One region of the Hahella sp. CR1 genome, then DNA from elsewhere that is predicted to be linked to it. Evidence: predicted binding sites of a transcription regulator. Region 1 holds the regulator's gene; each other region holds the start of a gene.

Region 1 (8,198 bases):
TATCGATGTCTACGTTATCGTAGATAAGCCTGTCGCCTCTGGCGAAGGTAAGCCCCCTGACTTCCACGTAATTGGAGGGGTTTTGCGTCATCTAAAATCACCTTAATCGCCCAGCCCGCGTAAACGCCCCCTTCCTGGAAGCATTAAGTATCCTAAAAACATAACCTTACGGCGGCTTTAGCGTTTCTGCCAAAAATAGCCTAAACAGCTGCGGAATATATCAGAAGATGTTTTAACTGCCCACATCTTTCCCGGCAAGTTGCAGCAGTCCCCGAGCGTCGTATAATACGCAGGCCTCGCCGAACGCCATTTTTTCGCAATATTGTTTAAGCAAGGCGGCGCAGAAGCATTACCGCGACAAAATATCCGCCACTGTCAACGCCATTAGGAACGCCAGATTAATGAGCCATCACGACCACGAATACATAAAGGCCGCAAGACGCACTATAGAAATGGAGATTCAGGCAGTCCAGGCGCTAAGCAGCCGGATTGACGATGCGTTTGTTAAGGCTTGCGACCTGATGCTGAACTGTAAAGGACGCGTGGTGGTTACCGGGATGGGTAAGTCAGGCCATATAGGTAACAAAATTGCCGCCACCCTCGCGTCCACAGGTACGCCGTCGTTTTTTCTACACCCCGGTGAAGCCAGCCACGGCGACCTCGGCATGGTCACCCCCGATGACGTTGTATTGGCGATATCCAACTCAGGCAACACGGCAGAAATTGTCACCATACTCCCCCTTTTGAAAAGAATGGGAGTTCCATTAATCAGCATGACCGGCAAACCGGACTCTACTCTTTCTGAAATCGCAGAGGCGAATATCGACGCCAGCGTTGCCACAGAGGCCTGCCCTCTTGGACTCGCTCCTACCTCCAGCACCACAGTTTGCCTGGTGCTGGGTGACGCTTTGGCGATAGCGCTGTTAGAAGCACGCGGCTTTACAGCAGAGGACTTTGCATTCTCTCACCCTGGCGGCGCTTTGGGCCGCAGGCTATTGCTGAAAATTTCCGACATCATGCATTCTGGCGACGCCGTCCCGGTCGTTAAAAGTGGAGCATCTTTGAGTGAGTCGCTCCTGCAAATGTCGCAGAAAGGCCTGGGCATGACTTGTATCGTCGACGCAGACGACAAGCTCCTCGGCGTGTTTACTGACGGCGATTTGCGCCGCACACTAGATAAAAACATCGATATTCGGAGCTGCGCCATTGATACGGTTATGACGGCAAACTGCAAGACTGTCACCAAAGACATGCTTGCCGCAGAAGCCCTGGGCTTGATGCAGGAGAAAAAGATCAACGCCCTGCCTGTCGTTAATGCTGACAATAAAGTGATTGGGGCCTTCAATACACAAGACATGCTACGCGCAGGAGTTATTTAATGTCGCCGTCTTTGACCGAACAACAGACCCAAGCCTTACAACAGATTAAACTCTTAGCGCTGGATGTAGACGGCGTTCTGACGGATGGGACCCTATACTTTGGCGAATCTGGCGAGCAGTTCAAACCCTTCTCTATACTTGACGGACTCGGCGTCAAGCTGTTGCAAAAAGCTGGAGTAACCGTCGCCATTATCACCGGCCGCAAGTCCGCCATGGTCGCAAAGAGAGCTGGAGACCTGGGCATTTTAGAGTTACTGCAAGGCCGCGAAGACAAACTTGTCGGGCTCAATGAGATTCGAGAAAAGCTTGGCTTAGAACTGAATGAATGCGCCTATGTCGGCGACGACCTTCCTGATCTGGCGGCCATTCGCAGTTGCGGATTTGGCGTTACTGTGCCTAACAGTCACTGGTTTGTTCGCCAGCACGCCACCTACTGCACCTCAGCCCAGGGCGGCAAAGGCGCGGTCAGAGAGGTGTGCGATATGATTCTGGCGGCGAAAGGCCTGCTCCACACCTCCTTGGAAGCCTACCTGTAACTTCATGACAGAACTGTTCAGACAATACAGCAAATGGCTCTACGCGGCTTTGGCGGCGTTTCTGGTTATTTATCTGGTCGCTTATCAGGACGAAGCAAGCGTCCCCTTCTTTGAGGAAGAACCGCTCCTGAAAGACGAACCTGACGCATTTGTCATCAACGCGGTTTACACCACCTACAACAAAGAGGGCGCACTCACCAGCCGCCTGCAAAGCCAACTGGCGAAGCACTATCCCGATACAGACACCGGCGTACTGACGCGCCCCAATCTGGAGATCTTCCAGCAAGGGGAGAAAAGCTGGCATGTGGAGTCTCTGGAAGGCGAACTGCTGATCAAGCAGGACACCCTGAAACTGCGTGGAGACGTGGAAGTAAATGGAGCCTCCAACGACGGAGCGCCGATTCTTATGCAAACGCAAGCGCTCGACTACAACAACAAGTCACGCTTTATCAGCACCGATCAACCCGTTAAGATAACTTCAAATATCAATCAGTTAACCGCTGTCGGAATGGAGGCGGACATTGATAAAAAGCTTATTGTATTACTTTCTCAGGTAACCGGCGTTTATGCACAACCCAAGTAAACTATTCACCGCGGCGCTGTTATTGGGCCTTATTTTCGCCCCGCTTAGCCATGCATTGGACCTTCTTAACGGCAGTGACGAACCGGTGCGCATCAAAGCGGGACGCTGGGAGAGAGATGGCCAGAAAGGCATCGACACCTATATCGGCAATGTCGTTATTATCCAGGGCAAATCCAGCATCGAGGCGGACAAAGTCATTTTATACACCGACGACAATGGCATCAGCCGCTTCCAGGCGACCGGCAAACCCGCTCACTTAGTGCAGTTTGACCAAGAAAAACAAACTGAAACTCACGCTTACGCAGAAAACATGGACTATGACCGTAGCCAGAGTAAAGTCGTTATGCGTAACCATGCACGCATTCTTCAGGACAACAGCTCAGTGGAAGGCGAAGAAATTATTTATTTCACAGACAAGCGTTTAGTCACGGCAAAGGGAGCCTCATCGGGCAATCAAACCGAGCAGGTTGAAATTATCTATCATCCGCCCAAATCTAATAAACAATGAGCACTCTCACCGCCAGAAATCTGGCCAAGGCCTACAAGAAACGGCCCGTAGTAAAAGATGTGTCCGTTGAAATTCGCAGCGGCGAAATCGTGGGCCTCCTCGGCCCTAACGGCGCTGGGAAGACTACCTGCTTCTACATGGTGGTAGGACTCATCCCCAGCGACAAAGGCAGCGTATTTATTGACGAAACGGAAATCACCGGCCTGCCTATGCACGGGAGAGCGCGCAAGGGCATTGGCTATCTGCCGCAGGAAGCTTCGGTCTTCAGAAAGCTGTCCGTAGAGGACAACATCTACGCCATCCTTGAGACCAGAGCGGATCTGAGCCGCAAGGAGCGTAAGCTTAAGATGGAAGAGCTGCTGCAGGAATTTCACATCACCCATATTCGTAAAAGCCTTGGCATGAGTCTCTCGGGGGGCGAGCGTCGACGCGTGGAAATCGCTCGCGCGCTGGCTACGGAGCCAAAGTTTGTCTTATTGGATGAGCCTTTCGCCGGGGTGGATCCTATTTCCGTCAATGATATCAAGCAGATTATCGAGCATCTCAAAAAGCGCGGCATCGGCGTTTTAATTACAGACCATAATGTGCGCGAGACCTTGGATATTTGTGAACGCGCCTATATTGTCAGTGAAGGATTTATTATCGCAAGCGGCGCCCCAAGTGATATCCTTGCCAACCCAAAGGTTAGAGAGGTCTATCTGGGTGACCAGTTCAAACTTTAGTTTAACCGGCGGCTTCCATCTCAGATGGACCTCAAGGCTCAAGAGCTTAGGATTAAAGCACCTAATAACTATGAAAAACTCACAAGATCTGTGCCTGAATCGGTGGTAAGCATCAGATGGTTATGAAAACTTCATTGCAGTTAAAGCTGGGTCAACAGCTGACCATGACCCCGCAACTGCAACAAGCAATAAAACTTTTGCAGCTTTCAACACTGGATTTACAGCAGGAGATTCAACAAGCGCTTGAGTCCAACCCCATGCTGGAAGTGTCTGAAGAAGACGAATCTCCCAACCACGTTCAGAACGATACGATCAGCGACATGCTCGCCAATAACTCCAGCAAGGAGCGAACGCAAGAGTCGGGCATGGATGAAGGAGGATTCGCCGAAGAGGACAACTGGTCCGATTCCATTCCGAACGACCTCCCCGTCGATACCGCCTGGGATGATGTCTTCCAGAGCGGATCAAGCAGCTACAGCGGCGGCGAAGATGACGAATACGACTTCGAATCCCGCAATAGCAAAGGCGAAACCCTGCAAGACCACCTTCTCTGGCAACTGAACCTTACCCCCATGTCCGACATTGACCGCATGATCGCTGTTGCGATAATTGATGCAGTCAATACTGATGGCTATCTCTCCCTCACTCCAGACGAAATTCATGGCGGACTGCAAACTGAGGGGGAAGAAGAAATTGAGCTGGACGAAGTACGCGCCGTCTTAAAGCGAGTGCAGCAATTCGATCCTCCTGGAGTCGCCACTTGCAACTTGCAGGACTGCCTGCTGAGTCAGTTGAATCAACTGCCTAAAGACACCCCCTGGTTGGGTCAGGCCAAGCTGGTGGTCAGCCACTATATCAATCTGCTTGGCAACCGCGACTACGCCCAGTTGATGCGCCGCAGCCGCCTGAAAGAAGACGATCTGCGGGAAGTTCTCAAACTGATTCAAAGCCTGAACCCAAGACCGGGCGAAGGCATTCAGGAAAGCAATACCGAATACGTGGTTCCTGACGTTATCGTCAAAAAAGCCAACGGCCGCTGGCTGGTTGAGCTGAACCCTGAAATCGCTCCCAAGATTCGTATCAACCCTGGCTATGCAGGTTTGGTGAGACGCGCGGACAACAGCTCAGACAACACTTATTTACGCGACCAGTTACAGGAAGCGCGCTGGTTTATCAAAAGCTTGCAAAGCCGTAATGAAACTCTGTTGAAAGTCGCTTCACAAATCGTCGAACATCAGCAAGGATTCCTTGAGTACGGCGAAGAGGCGATGAAGCCACTGGTGCTGCACGATATTGCGGAGGCGGTGGAGATGCATGAGTCGACGATTTCCCGGGTGACCACCCAGAAATACATGCACACTCCTCGCGGCGTATTTGAGCTGAAGTACTTTTTCTCCAGCCATGTCAGCACAGACACGGGTGGCGAGTGTTCTTCGACCGCTATTAGAGCTATTATCAAGAAGTTAGTCGCGGCGGAATCACCGAAGAAACCATTGAGCGACAGCAAAATTGCTGCGCTGCTTGGCGACCAGGGCATCAACGTCGCCCGTCGCACGATCGCAAAGTACCGGGAGGCGCTTTCCATTCCGCCTTCCAATGAACGTAAGCGATTAATTTAAAAGGAGGAATACAGGCATAAGACTTAAATCAAATAGTCACAAATTGGATGTGCTAGTATTTTTCATGGAAGTGCAAAATTCATAATGCACCGTATATTGGCATTAGGAGCAAAGTATGCAAATGAACATCACCGGACATCAAGTCGAGTTAACTGAAGCACTAAAAGACTACGTTAACAACAAGTTCGACAAGCTCGAACGACACTTCGACAGTATCAGTAATGTCCAAGTTACGCTCTCCATTCAAAAACAGCGTCAGATTGCGGAAGCAACCATGCACATAAGCGGCGCTGACCTGCATGCCAATGCTGAACACGAAGATATGTACGCGTCAATTGACGCACTGGTGGACAAATTAGACCGCCAGATCCTCAAACACAAAGAGAAGCACGTTGATCGGATGCACGGCGCATCCGCCAGATAACAGAACATGGCCCAAACCACACTAACTATTGAGTCAATTATCTCGCCCGCCCTCACACGCTGTGGGGTGTCGGGCTCGAGTAAGAAGCGCGTTCTCGAATATATCGCCAATCTGATTGCGCAACATTTTCCGTTTTTGGACGAGAACGCCATTTTTACCAACCTGATATGCCGTGAAAGACTCGGCAGCACTGGTATCGGCCAGGGTATCGCAATACCTCATTGCCGCCTGGAAAACTGCGACCGCATCATAGGGGCCTTGCTTACACTCAAGGACAAAATCCCTTTTGACGCCATAGACAACGAACCTGTGGACCTGCTGTTCGTTCTGATCGTGCCTCAAGAGGCCACCAGCGAACACTTGGACCTTCTGAGCCAGCTGGCCCAGAAATTCAATGACCGTCGCTTCTGCGAACACCTACGCGACTGTGACAACGACGAAACCCTGTTCAGGAGGGTGCTGGAGAAATAATCCAGCTTCGATGGAAAGAGGAAGACATGAAGCTGATTATCGTAAGTGGTCGTTCAGGCTCCGGAAAAAGTACGGCGCTCCATGTTCTGGAGGACATGGGCTATTACTGCATCGATAACCTGCCTATCGGTCTCCTCTCGCCTCTCACCCAAGAGGTGCTGGACCAGGGGAAAACCCAGAATCAGCAACTCGCCGTCAGCATAGACGCCCGCAATCTTTATAGAGACCTGTCGGATTTCCCGTCAATTTACGCCACTCTGCAGGCGCATAATATCGATGTGGAAATCATCTATCTTGACGCCAATGACGCCACCTTAATCAAACGTTTTCATGCAACGCGTCGCAAGCACCCGCTCAGCAGTAAAAGCACATCACTGAAAGAAGCCATCGCCAAAGAGAAACAGCTGCTGGAGCCGATCGCCACCCTGGCGAACCTCTATATAGACACCAGCGATCTCTCCATTTACCAGTTACGGGATCAGGTTAAGATCAGGGTTATCGGGCATAAAACCCAGGAATTGGCCCTACTCTTCCAGTCTTTCGGCTTCAAGCATGGCGTACCATCGGATTCCGACATGGTATTTGACGTGCGCTGTCTTCCCAATCCTTACTGGGACACCGCGCTGCGCGGCTACAAAGGCACTGATCAGGAAATCATCGAATTCCTAAAGCAGCATCCGGAACCGGAACAGATGCTGCAGCACATTATCAGTTTTCTTGAGACCTGGATTCCGCACTTCCAGAACAGCAACCGCACCTATATGACGATCAGCATCGGCTGCACTGGCGGGCAACACCGCTCCGTCTATATCTGCGAGTGCCTGGGAGAGCATTTCAAGAAAAAATATGATAATGTCCAAGTGCGCCACAAAGAGCTGGCGCAATAAGGTTTTAACAATAAGAAGCCACTGTCGCTTAACAATTAAACCGGCCTGAATCCAACATTCAGGAAACTTCAATCTTTTATACTCATCGCGCCCCATGATCCAGGAACAAGTCACTATTATTAATAAGCTTGGCCTGCACGCCCGAGCGGCGGCCAAATTCGTGTCCACCAGCGGCCGATTCGCCAGTAAGATCAGAGTAGCCAAAGAAGGCCAGGAAGTTGACGGAAAAAGTATAATGGCGGTCATGATGCTCGCCGCCAGCAAAGGAACGCTTCTTACACTGAAAATAGAAGGTCCGGATGAAGAGGAAGCTTTTCACGCCATCAAAGCTCTGATCGAGGACTATTTCGGAGAGGGTGAGTAGCCCTACCGCTTTCGGGGCGCTTCGCCCCATCCCTTCCAGGCATGCCAAACAATACAAACCGCTTGAATAAAGTAAGACAATTCCCTGATTTTCCTTAGACTAATTTTCGTCTTAACTTACACTTTATAGTGGGCTCGCTTATACTGGCGCCACAACGGCGCAGAGCCCGTCTCTGTATTTAATCCGGCAAATTCCTCGCTGCCCGTTGCGGGCCGCCCTAAACGCGGATGTATGTCTATGCCTCAAGCGACCGAAAAAAGCACTGCCAAGGTCCGTATGCGCTCCATTGCGGAAGCGCTGGAAAGCGGTTCTTTGCAGCAGGTCGCGCGCATTCTGAACGGCGGCCTCTCTCCCAGTGACATCGCTCACTTGCTGGAGTCGTCTCCGCCCAATGAGCGGAAGTTACTCTGGCAGTTAGTCGATGACGAACTGGATGGCGAAGTCCTTCAGTACCTGAGCGATGAAATCCGTTCCGACTTCCTGAGTGAGATGAATGCTCAGGATGTTATCGAGATCGCCGAAGACTTCGAAGTCGACGACCTCGCCGACTTGTTACAGCAGTTGCCGGAAGCCGTCATCCAGGAAGTCCTGGAGACCATGGACGCTCAGGATCGCCAACGCCTGGAAGAAGTCCTGGCCTACCCAGAGGACTCCGCCGGCGGCCTGATGAACACGGACATGATCACCGTGCGTCCGGACATTACT
Region 2 (8,198 bases), 120 kb from region 1:
CGGATGTCGTCATCAGCGGCTTTTCCTTTCGCCTCCGCACTCTCAGCCTCCGCCATCGCGGCGGCCCATTCATCCTCTCTGTCGCCTTCAGCTTCAGTCGCTTCCTGTTCACCCAGCGCAGCAGCCCACTCGTCCGCCAGCGCTTCTTCTTCAGACTTCGTATCGTCTAAATCGTTTTCTTTATTGTCGTCGTCTTCAGCCATTGCGCCTCCTTCGTCGGCGTCGCCGCCGACCGCTTAATCTTATCTACAATCTTGAGCGCCAGATTGCCGTTGCACTGCCCTACCTTGGCGATGAATATCGGCACGCCGTTCGCTGTCACCGTAATGGTTTCCGGCATCTCCACCGGAATCACGTCTCCGGGCTTCAGCCTCGACAGAGAGCGCAAAGAAATCTTTTGTCTGACCACGGCGGCATTAAGCGGCACCCTGGCTTCCAGGATGTCCTGCTGTAAAGCGCTGATCCAGCGTTCGTCGACATCGTCGACGTCGCTCTGTACGCCCGCGTCGAGCACTTCGCGAATGGGCTCGATCATGGAGTACGGCATGGCCACGTGCATGTCTCCGCCGCCGCCGTCCAGTTCAATGTGGAAAGTGCTCACCACCACCACTTCGCTGGGACTGACGATGTTCGCCATGGCCGGGTTAACTTCTGAGTTGACGTATTCGAAGTCCACCTTCATCACCGCATTCCAGGCTTCCTTCATGTCATGGAACACCTGCTCCAGCACCATCTGTACGATACGGATTTCCGTCGGCGTGAATTCCCGTCCTTCGATCTTGGCGTGACGGCCGTCGCCGCCGAAAAAGTTGTCCACCAGCTTGAACACCAGCTTGGCGTCCAGGATAAACAGGCCGGTGCCGCGCAAGGGGCGAATCTTCACCAGATTAAGACTGGTGGGCACGTAAAGCGTATGAATATATTCCCCGAACTTCAGGATCTGAACGCCGCCGGAGGCCACGTCCGCATTGCGGCGCAACAGGTTGAAAAGACTGATGCGGGTATAGCGGGCGAAGCGTTCGTTGATCATCTCCAGGGTCGGCATGCGACCGCGGACAATGCGGTCCTGGCTGGTCAGGTCGTAACTGCGCACCCCCGCCGCATCGACATCCTCCTCGGTGTCGACGTCGCCATCGTCCACGCCATGTAAGAGCGCATCAATTTCGTCTTGAGATAATAAATCTTGCACAGCCCTACACCTTGACCCAGGGTCTAACAGGAAATGTTATGCATCTAGTTCTATCACCTGAGACGGGCCTATAACAAGCCCCGCCTGCAGGTCTGACAGCGTTTCAGCTCAGCGATTCGATACATCGCGCCCGCGGTTACTGCAACACGAAATTGGTGAACAGCACCTGCTCAATTTCTCCATTCACGCCCTGTTCCTTCAAGGCGGTATTGATGACTTCCTTCGACTCCGACAGCAGATCCTGCCGGCCCTGGTCCGTCTGTACGCCCTCGAAATCCTTGCCGCTGTACAGGTTGATCAGGCGGTTGCGAATCACCGGCATGTGCAACTCCACCCCGTCCAGCACGCCTTGGTTACGCGTCAGCAGACTGATGCTCGCCTGCAGGAATCGTTGTTTGCCTTTGTAGTCGAAAGTGACCACCAGCGGCGGACGCATGTCGTAATAGATAGCCTCCGCCTTCACCGGCGCGGCAGGTTCGCCGCCCTCAGCAGGAGTATCTCCACCGCCCTCATCGGGAGAAGACTTGAGCAGCATCATGGTCACTCCCACACTGGCCCCAATGGCGATCACCAGAATCAGTACGATGATAATGAGCAGCTTCTTGCTCATGCCGCCTGATTTGCCGGACTCCTCGCCGCCTTCTCCACTATTGTCTTTCGCCATAACTTAGTTTCCACCATCGACAGATAAACAGGTCACTGGGGAAGCCGCCGCCTCCTTGTCGATAAGTGTAGTTCATTCCTTTGATTTTTCAGTGAAAAACCATCAGACGTAATAATCCACCATGCGATCCGTGGCCAGCGCCTGCTCAATTCCCGCCACAGTTGCGCCGTCTTCATCCCCTTCGCCGGCAAACAGTCCGCCATCGGCGCCGCCGGATTCCTGACCGCTACCGGTTCCCGTCTGTTGCTGCTGACTGGAGACGTCAAACTGGGATAACTGCAAGCCTTGCTCCGCCAGCAATTCCCGAAGCCGGTGCGCCGTGCCTTCCGCCATGTCGCGTACGATGGCGTGAGGGCTTTGAATCTGTACATGGGCCTGGTCTTTCTGCACATGAATTTTCATTTCGATGGGGCCCAACTCCGGCGGATTCAGATGCACGCTGGCGGATTGAATCTTCTGTCCCACGAACCAGACCACTTTCTGCGCCATGCCCTCGCCCCAATCGTCTCCCTGCACCGGTTGCTGCAGTGTAGTGACATAAGGCGGCGCGGCCGCATCGACTTTGAATTCCGCTCGGATATTGGCGGCGACTCCGTGCAAGGCATTGGGCTTGGCCGCGCTCTGCGACTCCGCCAGCTTCAGCAGCGCGGCGTCCAGCGTCTCGCCATCGGCGCCAGCTTCCTGTTCGCCGCCATTGCCGTTTGCGGCAAGCGCCTGTGTCAGTTTGATCAGTTCGCCGCCCTTTTTGTCCCCCACCTTCTCTTCATCGCCCTCGACTCCATCAACGCCATCAACGGCGTCGTGCACCGCCCGCGCCAGAGGCGTCAGCGCATTTTGTCCGGTAGGATCCGCCCCTTCCTCTTTATCCCCCGACAATTCAGCCAAGGCCATCGCCTTGATGGATTCTTCATCGCCTTCCACTGAGGTTTGCTCTCCTGACGGCAATTTCACTCCGCTCTGCGGCGCGGTCTGATCTATATCCGTCAGCGCTGCTTGGGCGACAGCCACTGCATCCTCCGATGTCTTATCGTCATCAGGCGCTTTTTTCTCATCGCCTTTTTCCGCTTTGACGTCTTTCTTATCCACTTTGTCTGTCTTGTCCGCGACTTCCCGATCCAGCACCTCAGAGAAGCGATCATCCTTATCATTCATAGCGTTAGCCTCATCCCTCTGATTGCCTGACGGCTTCGGAGTCGATTTCGGCGCGACTTTGGGTATATCAATAAATGCCACTGAGCTGTCCATTTACTGTCCTCAAATCCAAGTTACAACTTACCTGCGGATGCAACGGGTCTCACCAGCGCCAACGCGGCAATCGCTGTCGCGAAAGCGGCAAAACCATTGTTTTGAGGGATAAATGCACAGATCAGGCCAAGTTACGCCAGAGCGGGATCAAAGCCTTTTAGAGAAGATAGAGAGGAGGAAAAAATAAACGCGGGATATTTCAACGCAAACAACCGACTCACACCGCCGGCGGGGACGATGCAGCGCCTGCTACACCTGTTCCCGTAATAAAGACTGTACGACTTCAAATTCCTGCTCGATGGAGTCAAACACTTCCCGCGCTTTCTCCATTTGCTTGAACTTGCCGATCAACTCGCCTTGCCGACACAGTTCGGACAGCGCCGGCAAGCCCAGATTGGTAGCGCTGCCTTTGATGCTGTGACAGCCGCGACTGAATGCGTCCGGGTCATTGCAGTCCAGCGTCGCGCGAATGGCGCGCATACGTTCGATTGTATCTCCGATAAAGGTCTCCACCAATATCTGAAAGTCGTCTTCCATTACTTCCCGCAGTTCCGCCAGGGCGCCCATATCAAGGTGAGACAGATCGTTCGAACTCATATTCAAGCTTGCCACTCATAATCCACTTCAACGATGTTGCCCTGACCGAAGTACTCCACGCGGCTGCACATGGAGAGCAGCAGGGCTGTGCCACGACCACTATAACAGGTCGGACCCGGTAATTTACCGTCGAGTTTCTGATAATCAAAGCCTTTTCCACTGTCTTCCACGCGAATCGTCAATACGCCACCGGCGAGCGCGCCTTTATGACGCACGTCCACCTTCACGAAATGACCATCCAGCTGACGAATACGCTCCTCGCGCAGACGGTAGTACTCCGCAAATCCATCCGGGCTGGCCTTGAGCTTGGAGTGCAGGCCCAGCACGCCATGCTCCAGAGCATTGGTGTAGAGTTCGCTGAGAATGGTGAACATCTCGCCATTGCGCGTGCGCAGGCCGGGCACTTCCATGACGATTTGCAACAGCAGCGGCACCGGGTCAAACACCGCCAGGGAATCGCTGCACAGTTCATAGGCCATGCGCCAGTGCTGCGGACCTTTGAGGCCGGTATTGGTGAGATAGTTGTTCTCTATCCCCAGCTCCTTCTCCGGCATCATGGTCAGCTCCACCAGCGTCAGATCGTCGCTGGGACCGCCCTCTCCCATGAAATCGACCACGGAGCGGCGGATTTTTTCAAACAGGTTCGGCTCCTGCAGATTATCCTCAAAGACTTGCTGCAGACGTTTTTCGCCAAACATCTCCCCCTTCGCGTTGGTCGCTTCGACAATGCCGTCCGACCACAAATACACCCGATCGCCATGCTTCATTTCAAAACGATAGGTGCGCGCGTCGAAGGCTTCGCCTTTGAGAATGCCAAGGGGTAAACGGTTGGAGGCGACCTTGAGCAACTGATCGCCCTGCACCAGGTAACAATCCGGCAAACCGCCGATCCAGATCTCGATTTCTTCCTGCTCGAAGTTCAGCTCCGCCATACAGGCGCAGCAGAAAAAGCCCACCGGCAGGATTTTACGCAGCTTCTGATTCACTTCCCGGAGGATATCTCCCAGCGCATAGCCTTTGCTGGTCATGCCATAGAAGATCTCCGCCAGCGGCATGGCGCCGATCGCCGCGGGCAAGCCATGGCCGGTGAAATCTCCCAACAGCACGTGCATGCCGCCGGACGGTTTCTGACAGGCTAACAACACGTCGCCGTTAAAAACCGCCAGAGGCGAAAGCAAATGTTTGATGTTGTTGGCGCCGAGGCAGCCCACATGGGCCACGTTGTCGAACACGGTTTTGGCGACCTGCTGCTCACGCACCATATGGTCGTTGTGTTCCGCGATCTGGTCCCGTTGCCGCAACAGGGTTTTATGCATGATCCGCATGCGGTTGAAAGCGTTGATCTTGGCTTGCAGGATAATGCGGTTATAGGGTTTTGACAGAAAGTCGTCGCCGCCCGCCTCAAGGCATTTGGCGAGCGATTCCGCGTCGCTGAGAGAGGTGAGAAAAATAATGGGAATCAAGTCTTCGCCGGCCAGCAACTTGATTTTCCGCGCCGCCTCAAAGCCGTCCATGCGGGGCATCAAGGCATCCAGCAGGACAATGTCCGGCCGGAACTCGGAGAATTTCTCGATAGCGTCGACGCCATCCACCGCCGTCGCCGTATCATGTCCCTGCTTTTTGACGATATTCTGCAGGATCATGCGATCCGACTGATTGTCGTCGGCGATGAGAATTTTCAGCGTTTTCTGGGACCCGAGAACGGACGAGGCCATTTCTGAGTCCAGGGATTGTTTCATAGCAATACCCGAAAGGCGCATAAATGGCGGAAAGTCCGTTTCAGGCGCCCGAAAACTGCGGGCGCTTTATTGAATAACAAACAATTGTTCAAAATTGGAAATCGTCAATATCTTCCTGACATCATTGTTGCAGTTCGTGATGCAGATTTTAGCGTTGTCGCCGCCTGCATAATCCCGCAATAACAACAGCATCCCCAAGGCGGAGCTATCCAGATACGTCGTCTCCGTCATATCGATCTTGTACTGCTCGAACGGTCCCTCAGGGTTTTCGTAAGCATCCCTGAATTCCTGGTGGGAACTGAAATCAAATCGCCCTTTAATGCGAATAGTCAGTTCGGCATTATCGTCAGAGCGGCTTGTCGTTATAGACATATTGCCTCCTTCTGTTGGCGCTCCCCTAATCAAACCATCAGGATCGGTTAGATCCATTCTGTGTTCTTTTTATTTGAAATTCAGGATATTACGAATAGTACGCAGTGAATTTCAATACTCATATTCTTACTAATTCATCAATAGCTGATTTTTACTAAATTTCCAGTTTTCATTCACTTGGCCACTATTTATCCACAGCCAAAAACTGACTTTCAGGCACATTTTCCGCCTGTTTCAGCTAACTCGCTAAAACCAAAAAACTTTTTCTACCGTATCTTAATGTCTGTTGTGATAGGCGCGTCGACCGACAGCATCGTCCAGGTTGCGCTGTTGCTTCTTGTCCTCGTAATAGGCTTCCTCTTTTTTGCAGCGATCAATAAAGTCCTGCATGTTATTTTTTTTCTGATACGCCGCCCGCCACACGTCCGTTTGTTGCGACAACTGCTGTTTCAACAGCAATAACTGCTGTTGCTGCTGCTCGATAGCCGAGCCCAGCCTGCTGATGAAGACATGATAGGTTTGGATATGACGCACTGAACGTACGCCGTTTTGAGTACCCCTTAATTCATCCTGATAATCACGCTGATAGGCGACCAGTTGCTCCAGCTTGCCTTCCGCCTGCTCCACTCTGCGTCGGATCTCGCCCATTTTCTTGCGCTCGTTTTCCTCGTCCCGCTCCGCCAGATCAAGCACCAGCGACAACCTTTGCGACTTCTTTTTCTCCGCCACGTTAAAGCACCTGAACTAAAGTGGAGTAACCTTATGGTTTCGCCGGGGCTCTGGGCGCGGCGCCTTGCGCCGGAGCCGGGGTGAACAATTGATTCAACCCTTGTGCGCTATCATTCAGCGTAGCGCGTTCCCGCAGACTTTGCTGTAAAAATTTGCGCATGTGGGGAAATCTTTCGATCGCATAATCGGTTTCTTTATCGGAGCCGGGCACGTAGGCGCCGACGCTGATCAGGTCCCGCGTCTGCTGGTAGCGGGCGTATAACTGCTTGAAGCGCTGCGCCCTTTGCAAGTAGTCCGGCGTCGTCACCTGAGGCATGACCCGGCTGATGGAAGCCTCGATATCAATGGCGGGATAATGCCCCTCCTCCGCCAGACGTCGGTTCAGTACGATATGGCCGTCCAGAATCGCACGCGCGGCGTCGGCGATGGGGTCCTGTTGGTCATCGCCTTCCGTCAGCACCGTGTAGAACGCGGTGATGGAACCGCCGCCGGGTTTGCCGTTGCCCGCCCGCTCCACCAGTTGCGGCAGTTTGGCGAACACGGAAGGGGGATAACCTTTGGTGGCGGGAGGCTCGCCCACCGCCAGGGCGATTTCCCGTTGCGCCTGGGCGTAGCGCGTCAGACTGTCCATCAGCAACAGCACGTTCTTGCCCAAGTCGCGAAAATACTCGGCGATGCGCGTAGTCAGAACCGCTGCGCGCAAGCGCATCAATGGCGAGTCGTCGGCGGGTGACGCCACGACCACCGCGCGACGCAGCCCTTCTTCGCCAAGAATATCTTCAATGAATTCTTTCACCTCACGGCCACGCTCTCCCACCAGCCCCACCACAATGATGTCCGCCGTCGTGAAGCGGGTCATCATGCCGAGCAGCATACTCTTGCCCACGCCGCTGCCTGCGAACAATCCCAGGCGCTGACCAATTCCTACGGTTAGCAGTGAGTTGATGGCGCGAATGCCGACATCGAGTTTTTCCCGGATCGGCGCACGGTGCAAAGGGTTGATCGGCGCACCGAACAATTCAACGTGATGCTCCGCCTGCAAAGGGCCGCGACCATCCAGTGGCTCGCCAGCGCCATCCAGCACGCGCCCCAACAGACAGGCGCCCACGCCAATACGCCCCACTCCGGACATCGGCTTCACTTTGGCGCCGGGTTGCAGGCCTTCCACCGCCGCCAGCGGCATCAGGTAGACCCGTTCATCGGAGAAGCCAACGACTTCCGCCTCGACCATGCGACCGCCGCGCACTTCGATCAGGCAGCGTTCTCCCAAAGTCATCGGACAGCCGACCGCCTCCAGGGTGAGTCCCACCACGCGGGTCAGGCGACCATTCAGCTCAGGACGCGCCTGAGCCGGCACGAAACGCTCGTAGTTGCGTAGCCGCTCAACCAGACTCATCGTCGCCCTCCGGCGTTTCCTGGGCCTCTGACGGCGCGTGATGCAGCTTGTCGGCCTCTATCTCCTCGGTCTTAGACGGTTCAGTATGCGCTTCGGGGACTGGCGGCGGCGCTTCCGCGTTTTTCTCCAGCAAGTCCCGGTGCAAGTCGCTCATCTCTCCCATCTGATCAGTGAAGTCTTTGGTTTCCTGCAAAGAAACATCGTCGCTATGACGGGACAGCATTTGCTGCACGGTGGTCTGGAATCGTTTTTCAACGGTGAAGTCCA
Region 3 (8,198 bases), on a different contig from region 1:
ATACATCGCCCACATGATGCTGCTGACTGGCGCCCTGTTCCTTGCAGGTTGCGGCGGCTCAGGAGGAGCTGGCGGCGATAACGTGACGGACAACGGCGGCGACGATACCTCCCCTGCTGACTGCCAAATGACGGAGTTGGACAAGCAGTTGCTCAAAGCGCACAACCAGATCCGCGCACAAACGCGCACCTGCGGCGATAAAGAGTATGGCGATGCTCCCGCGCTGACCTGGAATTGCAAACTCGCCGCCGCCGCTAACGCCCACAGCCGCGACATGGCGGACAACAACTTCTTCGACCACATCGGCTCCAACGGCCTCGGCGTCGGCGCGCGGGTGAAGTATCAAGGCTATTTCTATCAGGTTGTCGGAGAAAATATCGCGGCGGGTTATGGCTCAGTCGCGCAAGTCATGCAAGGCTGGCTGGACAGTCCCGGACACTGCGCCAACATCATGAGCAAGAACTACACGGAAATGGGCGCCGCCAGAATCGACGCCTCCGGCGCAGACTATCCCAGCTATTGGACAACGGATTTCGGGCATAGATAACACCCATTACGCCAACACTGTCACATTAAATTCATAACGAAATAGTTTTTCGGCAAAATACAATTTTAATTAGGCCAAAAGAACTAAATTAATTTAATGTTTTTGGCTGAATGATCCTCCAATGGATATGTTTTATCCTCTTCAACTCTCTATTTATATCTCTCTAATTATCTGTTTTTAAATGCGATATTTTTAATATCGCCTCAATATCATTCGTTTACGGCTCGTTTGTTAAGTTTGATTTAAAAACAGTAATTCAATAACACATAAGTACACAAATAATTACATATAAATCGGCGGGACTTCACATTTTATAATTGTTGTCACGCCGCTTATAGCCCGCGTTTCTACACCAACGTAATATTGCGGGTTTTTTGATCAACGCCAATGTAGAGAACGAGGAAATAAGATGTTGCGGTTTCATCCTTTAGCCGGATCAATACTCCTGGCAAGCGCCATCGCTTTGACCGGCTGTGGATCAGACGACGACGCCAAATCCGGCGACAAGAATAAGGGCGTCGATAACGGATCGGAAGTTGTCGACGGAACAACTTCCGGCGGAAGCGATACCGGAAACGGCGACACTAATAGCGACGACTCCAACAGCAGCGGTGACGCCAGCGACGGCGGGTCTGATGGAGACAGCACGACGGGCGGCGACTCCAGCGGCGGAGACTCTGTTGATGGAAGCACTGGCGGCGACGATACCGACGATGGAGACGACGCCTCTGACGATAGCTCCAGTGGAGACGGTGCGGGCAGTGACGACGACACAGATAGCGACGACTCTGATGACGATAGCTCAGGCAGCGACGCCAACCAGCCCCCCACTATTTCCGGGACGCCCAGCCCGTTAGCCAAAGAAGGCGAGCCCTTCAGCTTCTCCCCCACTGTTAACGATATAGACGGCGACACCCTTACATTTCAGTTAGTGAACGGCCCATCCTGGATGAGCATCAACACTGACACCGGTAAAGTTACGGGCTCCCCCAGCGCAGATGACCTGGGCATGGCGAAAGGCATTGTCATTCGCGTATCTGACGGAGAAAAAAGCGCTGATTTGAAGTTTGATCTGGAAGTCGCCTTCAATCCCGTGGAACAGGCCATTCGTACCGGCGACGCACTGGTCGTCGAAAACAGCCGTGATCTGGCGTCCGCCGCGTTGCGCACAATTGAAGCCAACCGCACCCGCTACAATCAAGCCCGCATTGATCTGTTCCAGCTGAATACCGATGGAACCGCCAAAGGCGACAGTCTCACCGCCATTGATTGGGACCCTACTCACGACGCCGCGCAGATAAGCGCCATGTTTGGCGAAAACGAAGCCATCCTGATATCTAATGCAGCCAATGAAGGCAAAACCGTTTATAACCGCGGCTTTGGCGTTATCGGCGAAGACGATACGCGCTATATGGTCCTCGGCGGCAACCCTATGCGCGAACGCGGCGGCGCCAACGAGCAAATGCACCAGTTCATGCAAAACGCGATCGTCTGGCTGACCGGTAGAAATAATTTCGACGCACAACCGCTTAAGCTGGTCATGGCGCAAATGGATGAAAGCTACTGGTTTCATGACGCCACCGGCGCGCGCAAGTGGCTGGACCAGCGCTATGGCGAAAACGTCAGCTATAACGCGCAGGGAGATTGCGATGGCTCCAAGCTGGCGGACTGCCTCAATACAAATCCGGACTTGCTGATCATTTCCCAAAAAAGCGAGGAAGCGGACGTTGACGCCATCACTGCGACGGTAGCCGCCGCCATGGCGAAAGGGACGCCAGTGCTGTATCTGCACTGGGACGGCAATTTGACCAGCTTGGGAGGCAATCTTTTCACGCTGTTTAACGTGTCCTACCAGGAAGACAACTACTGGAAAAGGCTCTATCTAAGCAGTTATGACTCCATCGACGACATGGGCAAGATTCCGGAGAGCGTCACACAAGTTAAAACCATGCTGACTCACTTTGAAAACGAGGACTACGCTTTCGACTGGTCCGCCTGTGATGGCGAGAACTGCTCCGCCGTCAGCGGCCTGAATGCCGGTTTCTTCGAAGGCGCGGACGAAGTGCGCAGCATCATGTCCAATCTGGACAAGAGTAAGACGGATATCTTCGCCAACGAAGGTAAGCGCTATCAGAAGTTGCTCGCGTTATTGGGCGACCACTACCGCGCCGGCGCCACCTATCCTATGGACAAGATTACGACAGAAGATAATGCGTTCCTGAAATCGCTGTACGCGGACTACTCGGTCTACAACTACCGCGCGCTGAATCCCGCACAAAAGGATATGGGCAATTTCAGCCGCAGCAACTTCGATCATGTCTCAACCGTCACCAAGACCATAGACATGGAAAGCAAACGCTATTTCCGCGCCGCCGGTGTTTACGCTTTGCCTGGACACACGGTCAAGGTGACTCGCCTCGACAGCGCCGACGTGGCCACCTCTATCTTTGTCAACACACAGCGTTCCGGGGCCACCCATCAGTTTGAGAAGAACGGCTATACCCGTCCGAAATTCCTGCAGACGCCGAAGTTCAGTATAAAGACCGGCGAGAGCATTACCTTCACCTCCACCTACGGAGGCCCGGTGCAAATTGAATTTGGGAGCAACGGCAAGAACGTTTCTTTCCGATTCGAGAATGTGGGTGAGCATCCCTTCTGGAACGGCGAAGAAGACAACGCCAGCTTTGAACAGGCCTTGGCTCAGGGCGACTACGATTGGGCGGAACTCGTGACGCCAGGTTTCGAAGTGCACTCCAAGCTGGACAAAATGCGTAAGTCCATGCAGGACGAAAACTGGAAAACCGGCGCAGCTTTGGCGGCGGGAACCATGCGCTACATCCATAACTTCCCGCACATCCTGGCGGGCTTCAAAGGACCTGGCATTGACGTAGTGGCGGAGATACATGACTTCGCGGCGGCGCACAGCCTGGAAATCGAGCATATCGATATCGTGAAGCACATGAATGCGGATCAGGCCACCTGTGGTTATGGCTGCTCAGGCAACCCTTATGACGCCTATTGGGAGTTCAGCCCGATTGGACACGGCGACATTCACGAGCTAGGTCATGGTCTGGAGCGCGGTCGTTTCCGCTTCAGCGGCTGGGAAGGACACGCAAGCACCAACCCATACTCCTACTATTCGAAGTCGCACTACTATCTGGATACCGGTAAAAACCCGAGCTGCCAGTCGTTGCCCTTTGAAAGCATGTTCAATGTGCTGCGTGACTCGGTCAGCAAGTCCGATCCTCAAGCTTATGTACAGAGCCAGAAGTTAACCGGATGGTCCAACGGCGCCGGCATCACTATACAGATGATGATGACCGCTCAGGGCGAAGGCAAACTAAATGACGGCTGGAACCTGTTACCCAGACTGCACATCCTCGACCGCAACTTCAACGCGGCGTTAGCCAGCGAGGAAGCCTGGTCAGCGGCGAAAGCTAATTTGGGCTTCTCCCAATACAGTCTGGATGAAGCAAAAAGCATTAACAGCAACGACTGGATGACAGTGGCGGTATCCTACGCGACAGGCTTGGATTTCCGTGATTACCTGTCCATGTGGGCGTTGCCGTTTAGCGCTAAGGCGTCAGCCCAGGTTGCGTCCTTCAGTCTGCCCGTGGCGCCGCGCAAGTACTATGCGTCTGGCGGCGACCAGTTCTGTTATGGCCTGGATAAGCCGAGCATTCTCGTAGACGGCGTGCAAACCTGGCCCAGCCTGTAAAACTTTACTCGTCTTCCTTAGCGAAGATCAGGTGATTAATAAAGCGGCGCATAGCGCCGCTTTTCATTTCAGGCGCGCCTAAACAAGTGTCCGGGAAAGCGCACAACCGTCAGAAAATTTACAAGGTTAAATTTAAAGAACTGGTTTTTCTTGTCCGGTTCTACTGACATGTCAAAGCGACAAAATATTTTAATCCCTTCTTTTTATTTCTTTTTTTTCAATAGGATAAGCGACTTTCATTAAGTGCTTCCGTATGTCTGTTTTCTCAGACTCGCCCCTCCCACTGTCAGTAAATTTTACGGATTAGGTAATACGGACTACTTAATGACAGCCTGTCACATTGAAAAATAAGGTTAATTGGGTTTTGGCACAACGAATGCGTGAGAAAGCGGTGATGTACCCAGACCTACTTACCCCAATTAGAAGAAAAGGAGTTGGTTATGACCTCAAGAATAAAACACGCCCTTACAGCGCTGTCTTTGAGCGTAGCCGCAGTCAGCGCACATGCCGTTACTATCAACGACGGATATAACGGGGCCGGCCTCTCATACAACGCCGACGTTTTTGGCGATCCCAATGTCTACCAAGTCGACCGTATGGAAGTTACCTACGACAGCGACAACCTCTATGTATCCGTATTCACAAACTTTTTCGAAGGCGCGGACTCATACGGGCACAAGTATGGGGATCTCTTTATAAGCGTCGATGGCTGGAGTCCTTTCGGTAACGCAGCAGATCGCTACAAAGACGATGACATCACCAACGGTGAAAAGTGGGAATTCGCTCTGGACACCTCCACTGGCGATCTTTACAGCCTGTCCATGGTTGATTACATGGATCAACTAGTCAGCTCCGGCACCAGCAGCAGCGTTCGAAAAAACCAGGAAGTCGCAGTTAACACCAGCAAAGCCACTTTAGTGGCGGGTGAGACTTCAAGTGTAGATTTAAGCGGCGTCAGCACAACAGTTGGAACCATGGGCGTATTGTCATTCACGTTAACGCTGGCTGACCTCGGCATCACAGACCTGAGCTCTTCCACAGCACTGGGTCTACGTTGGGCGGCTACGTGCGCTAACGATGTTATTGAAGGCGGATTGAGCGTTCCAGAACCAGGCACACTGGCGATGTTGGGATTGGGGCTTGTCAGCTTAAGCCTATCCCGTCGTAAAAAAGCCTGATTTTTGCAAACTAGTACTATAAGTCGATAAGAACAGGGTGACAGGTGTAAGGCGCAGCGGAGAGTGTAGAGTTTTTTTACACTCTTGTTACACCCCTCCCGACTACAACCGAACAGGGACGTTTTACTTACTCCGTGACAAACTCCGACACCAGCGCCAGCGTGTCGCTCTCTCTGCCGATGAAAATCGTCGCCTTCCATAGCATACGTCCGGTAATGCACACGGGCAGGTATCCTTCCCCTTGATATGATCCGTCAGCCATCCGCGTTAGTTTGGTCTGGTTAAGCCCCATGTACATATCGGCGCCCTCAAAGTCGACACGGACCCGTTCCGCCTCTATGCCGTGTAGTTGGAGACGAATCGGAAATGCGCGCGCGGGATGAATCGGCTCATCGCCAAATGAAAAGCTTACATTGCCTGCATCGACCGGAAGGCTACACTGACCTCGTCCAGGCGTGCATTCAGTGACTTTCAAATACTGGATATTCTTGAATTGGTCGATATCGAGAGCGCCTGAGCTGGGAAGCCATTGCCGCACCAGACCTAACGACGCCAGAAACAACACCAGGGCGAGCAATACTGCTCCCCTCACCCAATAACGCTTGAACTGCAACGTCAAAACCTCATTCGCGCTGAAGATGGGAAGGATATGGCCGCGCAGTGTGCCTTTCCGATCAGAAATTGTCCAGCGACAATTTGACGCATAACTCCGCGTTAACGCTACATTTTCTCAGTGTGCGCCCTGTGTTAGGCTTGGGCCCTGATTGAATCCCCTAATTAATAATCGCCCTAGCCCCGTAACCGCACCTGATATCTCTCAATGATGATGAAAAAAAGCCTGATCCAAGCCCTTCTCGCCACCACCCTGATGACCTCGCCAGCGCTCGTCTATGCGCAGAATGAAAGCGCGCAGGCGGTTGAAACCAGTAACGCCTGGATTCGTTTTACGCCGGGAACCATACCCATGGCGGGCTACTTCACGCTCAACAATTCGTCCGCCGAGACTATCACCATAACCAGCGCCGAGAGCGCGGACTTCGGGCATGTCATGATGCATCAGACCGTCAACGACAGCGGTCAAATGAGTATGCAGCACATGGGGGAAGGCCTTGCAGTGACGGCGGGAAGCCACATCTCATTCGCCCCCGGCGGCATGCATCTGATGTTGATGCAGCGTCAGCGTCCGCTGAATCCCGGCGACCATGTCAACGTCACCCTGAATCTTGCCGATGGCGGCGCGGTTTCTGTGGAGTTTGAAGTCAAACCTATTTCCTACGAAGGCCCCTGACGCAACTCTGTTCTCCCGCCTTTCGCGCAAGCGTATGGGCGCATCCTTGTCTACACTGGAAAGGAATGCGAACAAGGGAGTTGGACATGCAGCGCCTCGCCATATGGGTTTTCGCCCTCGCTCTGCCCGGCTGTGCGGGACAGGGATACTCCAATGCACACGGCCCCCAAGTGGATGTAGCGGTGCATCCCGCCTGGTACGACGGCGAGCGCGTCTACTACATCACCACAGACGTCTCCGATCGGGATATGGCGGCGATGATGCAGGCCAATTATGCGCCCCGCTTGAAAGATGCGATTCCAGATTATCCCAAGCCGCCACAGGTTCGTACTGTGCTGGAAAGGGTCTACCGGGTTCGTAATTTCGACCAGCCCAGCATATTTCCCTCCGCGCCAGAGCCGCCAGGTTCGAAAAGCGTCAACATTCAATACAGTCCTTTGTGGCTGATGTATGAGGTAGTTTGGAAAGCCGGCGTCGCGCCTGTAGAGCTTAAATCCGAGGAACAGGTTTTCGTAGCGGAGAGCCAGGGAAAGCTGGAGATTCATCGCACCGACATCGTGGTGAACTGCCCTGTGGTGCATTACGAAAGCGAACGCATCGATCGCTATGAGTGGTGATTGCTATTCCAGCATGCCTGCCTGTGACTTCAACGCATCCATGTCCAGGATCTGGATTTCACCATAGGACGTGGCGATAAGCCCTTTCTGCTCCAGCTCTTTCAATATCTGGTTAACCGTCTGCCTGGACACCCCCAGCATCATGCCCAGTTGCTCCTGCTGTATATGTATCGCCCGTCGCGCCTGTCCGCTGAAGTCGCCATAACCCTCCGCCATCACCACCAATCTGCGCGCCAATCGCAGAGGCGCAGGCAGCAGAGTGGCGTCCTCCACCGCGCGAAACGCCAAGCGCAGTTTAAAACAAAGCAGCACACCGAAGTCCCGCCAGAAATGCGGCTTCGCCGCCAGTAGCGTTTCCAGACCTTTTTGCGGTAAGTGCAACAAGGTTGTGGGAGTTTCCGCCAAGGCGCTATGAGTGCGGTCAAGCCTGTCAAACAAGGCGATTTCTCCGAACCAGTTGGGGGGCTCCACAAACGCGAGAATCGCCTCCTTGCCATTTTCGTTAACGCCAGTGACCCTCAACGATCCTTTCACAACGGCGTAAATACCTGCAGGCTTATCACCGCGTCGAAACAGAAACTCCCCCGTTCGAAGCGCTTTAATTTGCGCCAGATTCAGCAGGTCTGTCTTTAAGTCTTCAGGAATAGCGCGAAACCAGGCTCCGCGGTTTAGCAGGTCGTAATACTCGTGGGTGGACAGCTTGTCAGGCATGGCGCAGCGCTTATTATTTTGGGTTGATGGCAATGAAATTTTGCGCGATTCAGGCTCAAATCTTACAAAACTTCGTTATCAATTGCGCGCTTATCGTTGGAAAGACTGCTGCAAAGGGCGGGTATTCAGGAAAGGAAAG
Region 4 (8,198 bases), on a different contig from region 1:
TGCTGCGTTGCCAGAAAATCATACCGTTGCACCCCGCCGCCAAGATGGGCGCCCAGTACGAGATACTGCTCAGCATATATGACGACAATGGCAACCTGATTCCGGCCGGAGACTTTGTTCGCGCAGCGGAAACGTATAAGCGGATGCAGGCGGTGGATCGCTGGGTGGTTGGACATATGTTGGACTGGATGTCGAAGAATCGACAGCAGATTGAAACCATGGGCGGGGTCAGCATTAACCTCTCCGGTCACTCTCTGAATGATGAGGGGCTATTGGAGTTTATCTTTGAGCGGTTGACCAAATACGACTGCCCTATGGACAAAATGTGCTTCGAAATCACAGAAGCGGCGGCGATCTCGAATCTCTGCGATGTCTCCGAATTTATCGTGGAGCTACAGGAATATGGCTGCCGTTTTTGCCTGGGTGATTTCGGCACCGCCATGGCCTCCTATCAATATCTCAAGCAGTTGCCCGTAGACCTGATTAAGGTGGATGGCTCTTTTGTTAAAGACGTGGCGACCGATCAAAATGATCAGACGATGATTCGCTCCATGACGGAAATGGCGCACTACTTAGGACGTGAAATTATCGCTCCGCAGGTAGAAACCAAAGAGTCATTGGAGATGCTGCAAAAGCTGGGCGTCGATTACGTGCAAGGCTTTTATATAGAGAGGCCGAAATCCCTGGCGAATTTCTAGGAGAACGTGGGAGCAGGGGCGTGAACGCCCCTTATGTTTTGTGTGTAGTGAGACCCGGGATTGACTTAGTCGTCGTCTTCGCTCTCGTCGTGACCCGCCATGCCTAGCTCTTTGATTTTTCTGGTTAGCGTATTGCGTCCCCAGCCAAGTAGCAGCGCCGCGTCGCGTTTTCTTCCTGCCGTCTGCTTCAGTGCGCTTTCTATCATGATGCGCTCAAAAGTAGGCACCGCTGTATCCAGTAGCCCGCTTTTACCTTTCTTCAGTTCCTGTTCGGCCCAGGTGCGCAGTGACTCCTGCCAATCCTGAGTCGGGCTGCGGTGGTTGGATTGTTCCTGCAGTTCCGGGGGAAGGTCGGAAACGTGGATTTCCCGGCCAGAGGCCATCACCGTGAGCCAGCGACAGGTGTTTTCCAACTGCCTTACGTTTCCTGGCCACGCTAGCGAACACATGTACTCTTCCGCCTCGGTTTTCAGCACCTTAGGCTCGACATTCAGCTCTTCCGCCGCTTTTTTCAGGAAATGACCGGCGAGTTTGGGAATATCTTCCCGGCGCTCGCTCAGCTTGGGCAGATGCACTCGAATGACGTTCAAACGGTGAAAAAGGTCTTCCCGAAAGCGACCCTCCTGCACCAGCTTTTCCAGGTTTTGATGCGTGGCGGCGATAATGCGCACATCCACTTTGATGGGGGTGGCGCCGCCGACCCGATAGAACTCGCTGTCCGCTAGCACGCGTAGCAGGCGCGTCTGGGTATCCGGCGGCATATCTCCGATCTCATCCAGAAAGAGCGCGCCGCCGTTGGCCTGCTCGAAACGTCCCTGACGCTGTCCGCCAGCGCCGGTAAAAGAGCCTTTTTCATGGCCGAATAACTCAGATTCGATCAGGTCTTTCGGTATCGCCGCCATGTTGAGGGCGATAAACGGTTTGCCGGCCCTGGGGCTGTGCTGATGCAAAGCGCGCGCGACCAGCTCCTTACCAGTGCCGGATTCGCCGTTGATTAACACCGTTATATTGCTGTGAGAAAGCCTGCCAATGGCTCTGAATACCTCCTGCATGGCGGGGGCTTCGCCGATGATCTCCGTGTCCTGACTCAAGGAGCTTCCCTCGGGAGCGCGGCTGGTGGCCATTTGTTCCTGCGCATGAGCCACGGCGCGTTTTACCAGAGAGACGGCGTCGTCCACATCAAAAGGCTTGGGGAGGTATTCGAAAGCGCCGCTTTGATAGGAAGACACTGCGCTATCCAGGTCCGAATGCGCGGTCATGATAATGACTGGCAGATGCGGGTAGCTGGTGTGAATCTGTCCCAGCAGACTTAGTCCGTCAATGCCGGGCATGCGGATGTCGCTGATAATCGCATCCGGTTGCTCCCGTTCCAGACGATGTAGAACGCCGTCTCCGGATTCAAATGACCGGGTATTCAGATGCGCTTGCTCCAGGGCTTTTTCTAAGACCCATCGAATTGAACGATCATCATCAATGATCCATACGTTGGGTGATGCGCTCATGATAGTGGCTCCAGTGGAATAAATATGATGAAGTTCGTACTGCCGGGCTGGCTTTCACATTCAACCAGCCCTTTATGTTGTCCGATGATGCTTTGTGTTATGGAGAGCCCCAGACCTGTCCCCTGAGCGCGACCGCTCACCATTGGGTAGAAAATGTTATTCAGGAATTCGGATGGGATGCCGGGACCGTTGTCGATGACGTCTACTCTTACCACCAAGCGATGTCGCGTATGACCGATCGTGAACTGCCTGAGCGGGCGTGTGCGTAGTAATATTTGTGGGCCGTCAGTTCCGGGGGGCGTGTAATCCTCAAAGGCTTGCATGGCGTTGCGACATATATTGAGGAAGGCTTGAATGAGCTGCTCTTTGTCACCGGCGAATTCGGGGATGCTGGGGTCGTAATCACGAATAAGCTTTATCTTGCCGGCGCTTTCTACTTCGATGAGGCTGTAAACCCGCTCCAGCACTTCATGGATATTGGTCGGCTCTTGTTTAAAGCTGCGATTGGGGCCAAGCATGCGGTCAACCAGATTACGCAGCCTATCCGCCTCATCAATGATGATGCGGGTATAGTCATGCAGACCTTCTTCCTTTAGTTCTTTGTCCAAAAGCTGCGCTGCGCCGCGGATGCCGCCCAAGGGGTTTTTGATTTCATGAGCGAGCCCGCGAATCAATATGCGGGAAGTTTCCTGCTTGGAGAGTAGCTCCTCCTCTCGACTGATGCGCAAAAGGCGATCACGGGGTTGAATCTCCATGATGACGTAGACGTCGTTGACGATATTCACGGGAGAAACTGTGTAATCAACCAGAAGGCGGCTCCCTGAGGGCAACAGAAACTCCGCCTCCCTTTGGGTGTAGGTCTGGCCTGTGCGCAGGCACTCTTCCAGACCGGTCAGCGTGGAGCTGCCTTCTATCAATAAATCCTTGATGGTGGCCCCATGGGCTCTTTGCTCGCTGGTTTCCAGCAACACTTCGGCGGATGAATTACTGAATGCAATCCGCTGCTGGGGGTCAATGACCAGCACGGAAGTGGTCAGATTTTCGAGTAAGCGAGTCTGAAAAACGATGGGTAGCATAATGTTGACCTATTTTTGCATTGTGAATGCAATATCCAAACCAGAACTGCGGTAAAGCGGTGCGAATTACCGGGTTCTCTGCACAGGCGTGGGGCGGATCGCCCAAATGTGAGCTATGCCCTTAGGAAGCGCTCCAGAAGCGGGCTTTGACGGAACGTAAGTCTGCGGCGATGTGCGTGATCATGGCGCGTCACGCACAAAGTGGATGCACTAGGCATTAATTATGCGCCATTTTGGTGCGATGCGATGGTTTAGTTTTTTACGCTGGGACGATGAATGGTGAACTGTACTGGAGCTGCGCTCTGAACGACCCCTGAATTATCAATGACATCAAGAGAAACGGAATGGGTTCCCCGATTGACGCCTTTCAGCTCAAGGAAATTATCCTTGGTTGTTCCAACAGGCGCTCCGTCCAGGGAAACGCGGTAGCTGTGGTTGGGATACAGGGTGGGATCTGATGTGAATAAGACCGTCAGGTCGCCATTGCCGGAATGAAAAGCGCTGTCATTGCTGGGAAAGGTGATGTTCAGCGTTGCGTAATAGCTTGACGGTGCAGGTTCCGGCTCATCGCCGCTACTAGGCGGGATCTCCGACATTTTAGGCATAGTTATCGTTGCGGTTGGGCCGACCTCGACCTTCTCCGCACCTTCTCTCTCCTGGTCTGAATATTCCACATTGCCTTGTGCGTCAACCCAGCGATAGATTTCAGCACAGACCAAACCTGAGTAAGAAGAAAAAAGCGCAGAAGAAAGAAGGATATAAGCGAACCGAGATTTCATAACTTCAACCCAATTGACCAGTTACTTGAACTGTAGCAGAAGCGGAACCAAAAAAAACCCCGCAGAGCGCGGGGTTTTCGAGTCTGTCGTAGTTAACTACGCAGCGGATTATACAGAGTAGTACATCTCGAATTCGACCGGGTGAGTGGTCATGTCCAGACGCTCTACTTCTTTACGCTTCAACTCAATGTAAGCTTCGATCATGTCTTTAGTGAAGACGTCGCCTTTAGTCAGGAACTCGAAGTCTTTTTCTGCGTAATCCAGCGCCTGTGATAGAGAGCTACAAACAGTTGGGATGTTCATTGCTTCTTCTTTTGGCAGATCGTACAGATCCTTGTCCATAGCGTCGCCAGGGTGGATCTTGTTCTGGATGCCGTCCAGGCCCGCCATCAACATGGCTGCGAACGCCAAGTAAGGGTTAGCGGATGGGTCTGGGAAGCGAACTTCGATCCGGCGCGCTTTCGGGTTAGTCACGAAAGGAATACGGATGGACGCAGAACGGTTACGTGCGGAGTAAGCCAGCATAACCGGCGCTTCAAAACCAGGAACCAGACGCTTGTATGCGTTGGTTGAAGGGTTAGTGAAAGCGTTCAGTACACGAGCGTGCTTGATGATGCCGCCGATATAGTACAAAGCCACGTCGCTCAGGCCTGCATAGCCGTCGCCAGAGAAGATGTTTTTGCCGTCTTTTGACAGAGACTGGTGACAATGCATGCCAGAACCGTTGTCGCCAACCAAAGGCTTGGGCATAAAGGTTGCGGTCTTGCCGTAAGCATGCGCTACGTTGTGTACGCAGTACTTCAGAATTTGCACTTCGTCCGCTTTGCGGGTCAGAGTATTGGCGCCGACGCCGATTTCACACTGACCTGCAGTGCCCACTTCGTGGTGATGCACTTCGATAGTTAAGCCCATGGATTCCATCGCTGCGCACATCGCGCCGCGCAGGTCATGCAGTGAGTCGACCGGAGGTACAGGGAAGTAGCCGCCTTTTACGCCAGGACGGTGACCAACGTTGTTTTTCTCAAAGTCGTCGCCAGATACCCAAGCGGCTTCTTCAGAGTAGATTTCATACATGGCCCCGTTGATATCGGATTTCCATTTTACGCTGTCGAAAATGAAGAACTCAGGCTCTGGCCCAAACAATACTGTGTCCGCAATGCCTGTAGACTTCAGGTACTCTTCCGCGCGCTGGGCGATAGAGCGTGGGTCGCGATTGTAACCCTGCATGGTGGTGGGTTCGATGATGTTACAGGTCAGATTCAGAGTGGTTTCTTCTGTGAACGGGTCGATAACCGCTGTTTCATCGTCCGCCAGCAGGATCATGTCTGATTCGTTGATGCCTTTCCAACCAGCGATGGAGGAACCGTCAAACATTTTGCCTTCTTGAAAGAATTCCGGAGAGATTTCGCTAGCTGGGATAGTTACGTGCTGCTCTTTACCCTTGGTGTCGGTAAAGCGCATGTCAACCCATTTAACTTCGTGCTCTTTAATAAGATTCAGAGTTTTCTCTGACATTCCAGTTACTCCGTAAGATTTTATTTATGTTGAGGTGAAACCGAAACACTGCAGTAGTGTATCCTCGCCACCATGAAACAGACCCGTGGAGGGGAGAGCGTTCCGGGAAGTCTAACGAGCGCAAAAATACTATCACGCCTCATGGTCAGTTGCTTCTGGTTTTCCTGATTAGCAATTTATTTGCCAAGAGATTTTTGACTTATAACAAATTGTTTTTAAAAGGGTTTGTGAAAGCCCGTTCGTAATAGCCCGATCAAGTCACCCATGGCGTTGCACCGAATTGGTGCGTAAGGGTAAGCTCTCGGGCGCTTTTGGTGCGTCGTGCACCATTTTGGTATCAGGCTAAGGATAGATAAATTTTCGGGAGGGTGTATAAAGATGTATAAAAAAGATTCAGGCGTCAGCTATAATGTCGCGCCCTCAGCCCATGACTGTTTATTTTGCAGGTGTTTTTTGTGATCGAGAAATTAAGAAATATTGCTATCATTGCCCACGTTGACCACGGTAAAACCACACTGGTCGACAAACTCCTTCAGCAGTCGGGCACTTTAGGCCGCAAGGACATGGACGCTGAACGCGTTATGGACTCCAATGATCAGGAACGTGAACGCGGCATTACTATATTGGCGAAAAATACCGCCATCAAGTGGAATGATTACCGAATTAATATCGTAGATACACCTGGACACGCTGACTTCGGCGGCGAAGTTGAACGTGTTCTATCTATGGTGGACTCTGTTCTCCTGCTCGTTGATGCAGTTGACGGCCCGATGCCGCAAACTCGTTTCGTTACTCAAAAAGCCTTTGCTCGTGGGCTGAAGCCTATTGTTGTCGTCAATAAAGTGGATCGCCCTGGCGCTCGCCCTGATTGGGTTGTCGGTGAAGTGATGGATCTTTTTGACCGCCTGGGCGCGACAGAAGAGCAGCTGGATTTCCCTGTTATTTACGCTTCTGCGTTGAATGGCATTGCAGGGCTTGAGCCAGATGCGTTGCAACAAGACATGACGCCTTTGTTTGAAATGGTAGTTGATAAGGTGCCTGCGCCGTCTGTCGATGTTAATGGCCCCTTCCAAATGCAGATCAGCGCCCTCGATTACAATAGCTACGTTGGCGTAATCGGAATCGGACGCGTTTCGCGCGGTAAAGTAAAAACCAATACGCCTGTTGTCGTGGTTGATCGCGATGGCGGCAAACGTAATGGTCGCGTATTGACAGTAATGGGCTATCACGGCCTGCAGCGTGTGGATGTGCCTGAAGCGGAAGCTGGGGACATTATCTGTATTACAGGTCTGGATGAGCTGAATATCTCCGATACGTTATGTAGCCCTGAGCGCCCAGAAGCGCTGCCGGCGTTGATCGTGGACGAGCCGACAGTCAGCATGACATTTCAGGTTAACGACTCTCCATTCGCTGGTAAAGAAGGCAAGTACGTCACCAGTAGAAATATCAAGGAGCGTTTGGAGAAAGAGTTGCTGTACAACGTAGCGTTGCGTGTAGAGCAAGGCGACACTCCTGATAAATTCATCGTATCCGGTCGCGGCGAGTTGCATTTGTCCGTATTGATCGAAACCATGCGTCGCGAAGGCTTTGAATTAGGCGTTTCCCGTCCAGAAGTTATTGTGAGAGAAATTGACGGGCAGAAAGTTGAGCCTTACGAGCAGGTTATCATCGACGTGGAAGATGAACACCAGGGATCAATCATGGAGGTAATGGGCCTGCGCCGCGGTGAGCTGGTTAACATGATTCCAGATGGGAAAGGACGCACACGTCTAGAATTTGTTGTACCTTCTCGCGGCCTGATCGGCTTCCGTTCTCAGTTCCTCACCATGACCTCGGGCACGGGCATTCTGACCCACATCTTTGATCATTATGGTCCTGTGAAAGAAGGCGTGAACGTCGAGCGTAACAATGGCGTTCTTATCTCCAACGTAGCGGGTAAAGTATTGGCGTACGCGCTGTTTAACCTGCAGGATCGTGGTCGTTTGTTCGTAGACCCCAACATCGAAGTCTACGAAGGCATGATTATCGGTTTACATAGCAGAGATAACGATTTGGTTGTTAATCCAACCAAAGCCAAGCAGCTGACCAATATTCGCGCAGCAGGTACGGACGAAAATATCCTTCTGACTCCGCCGATTCGTTTTTCTCTGGAGCAGGCGTTAGAGTTTGTCGAAGACGATGAGCTGGTTGAAGTGACGCCTAGCAACATCAGGATTCGCAAGAAGTTGCTGAAAGAGCATGAGCGTAAGCGCGCTGACCGTGCTAAGGACTAAAATCCAAAAGTAGTTGGATAAAGTGATCTAGAAAGTTTTCGGCTTTTCCGCAGAGTGCTATAGTTCTTTCGAGTTAAAGGACAATGCTGGAAAAGCCGAATGCTCACCTTATACCCAGAACTAAAGCCCCATAAAGAACACTTCCTTCCCGTAGATAACCTTCACACAATTTATATTGAGGAGTCCGGCAATAAAGACGGGCTGCCAGTATTGTTTGTGCACGATGGGCCAGGATATGGCTCAGACCCTTTCTGCCGACGTCTGCTGGACTCTGAGCGCTTTCGCATCATCATGATAGACCAGAGAGGTTGCGGAAAATCCACTCCACTGGCTGAGACTGCTCATAACCGTCCTG

The links. Region 1 encodes sigma-54, which starts transcription at its own class of promoters, with help from an activator protein. Its sites were predicted from a motif close to TGGCACNNNNNTTGCTNT; they were not measured.
Region 2: ONV78_RS11360 (flagellar hook-length control protein FliK) is a predicted target of sigma-54. The motif match lies at 3,210-3,227, and genes of this name have one in related genera.
Region 3: ONV78_RS15895 (PEP-CTERM sorting domain-containing protein) is a predicted target of sigma-54. The motif match lies at 4,631-4,648, and genes of this name have one in related genera.
Region 4: glnA (glutamate--ammonia ligase) is a predicted target of sigma-54. The motif match lies at 5,739-5,756, and genes of this name have one in related genera.

What each region holds. Positions count from the first base shown of each region.
Region 1 is NZ_JAPELK010000004.1:34,104-42,301, reverse strand. Features, by position in the region: gene ONV78_RS10775 (ATP-binding cassette domain-containing protein) at 1-91, opposite strand, end outside; gene ONV78_RS10770 (KpsF/GutQ family sugar-phosphate isomerase) at 402-1,379, shown strand; gene ONV78_RS10765 (HAD-IIIA family hydrolase) at 1,379-1,915, shown strand; gene lptC (LPS export ABC transporter periplasmic protein LptC) at 1,920-2,498, shown strand; gene lptA (lipopolysaccharide transport periplasmic protein LptA) at 2,482-3,006, shown strand; gene lptB (LPS export ABC transporter ATP-binding protein) at 3,003-3,728, shown strand; gene ONV78_RS10745 (RNA polymerase factor sigma-54) at 3,851-5,347, shown strand; gene raiA (ribosome-associated translation inhibitor RaiA) at 5,463-5,771, shown strand; gene ptsN (PTS IIA-like nitrogen regulatory protein PtsN) at 5,778-6,242, shown strand; gene rapZ (RNase adapter RapZ) at 6,269-7,129, shown strand; gene ONV78_RS10725 (HPr family phosphocarrier protein) at 7,224-7,493, shown strand; gene mgtE (magnesium transporter) at 7,731-8,198, shown strand, end outside.
Region 2 is NZ_JAPELK010000004.1:156,903-165,100, reverse strand. Features, by position in the region: gene fliN (flagellar motor switch protein FliN) at 1-203, opposite strand, end outside; gene fliM (flagellar motor switch protein FliM) at 167-1,189, opposite strand; gene ONV78_RS11365 (flagellar basal body-associated FliL family protein) at 1,326-1,853, opposite strand; gene ONV78_RS11360 (flagellar hook-length control protein FliK) at 1,956-3,005, opposite strand; gene ONV78_RS11355 (Hpt domain-containing protein) at 3,348-3,695, opposite strand; gene ONV78_RS11350 (SpoIIE family protein phosphatase) at 3,698-5,434, opposite strand; gene ONV78_RS11345 (STAS domain-containing protein) at 5,501-5,806, opposite strand; gene fliJ (flagellar export protein FliJ) at 6,083-6,535, opposite strand; gene fliI (flagellar protein export ATPase FliI) at 6,567-7,931, opposite strand; gene ONV78_RS11330 (flagellar assembly protein FliH) at 7,918-8,198, opposite strand, start outside.
Region 3 is NZ_JAPELK010000006.1:54,379-62,576, reverse strand. Features, by position in the region: gene ONV78_RS15905 (CAP domain-containing protein) at 1-547, shown strand, start outside; gene ONV78_RS15900 (ImpA family metalloprotease) at 957-4,265, shown strand; gene ONV78_RS15895 (PEP-CTERM sorting domain-containing protein) at 4,706-5,443, shown strand; gene ONV78_RS15890 (hypothetical protein) at 5,571-6,056, opposite strand; gene ONV78_RS15885 (copper chaperone PCu(A)C) at 6,264-6,731, shown strand; gene ONV78_RS15880 (hypothetical protein) at 6,818-7,348, shown strand; gene ONV78_RS15875 (Crp/Fnr family transcriptional regulator) at 7,352-8,059, opposite strand.
Region 4 is NZ_JAPELK010000005.1:521,875-530,072, forward strand. Features, by position in the region: gene ONV78_RS15510 (DUF1631 family protein) at 1-698, shown strand, start outside; gene ntrC (nitrogen regulation protein NR(I)) at 764-2,200, opposite strand; gene glnL (nitrogen regulation protein NR(II)) at 2,197-3,276, opposite strand; gene ONV78_RS15525 (DUF4124 domain-containing protein) at 3,528-4,055, opposite strand; gene glnA (glutamate--ammonia ligase) at 4,164-5,570, opposite strand; gene typA (translational GTPase TypA) at 6,026-7,843, shown strand; gene pip (prolyl aminopeptidase) at 7,943-8,198, shown strand, end outside.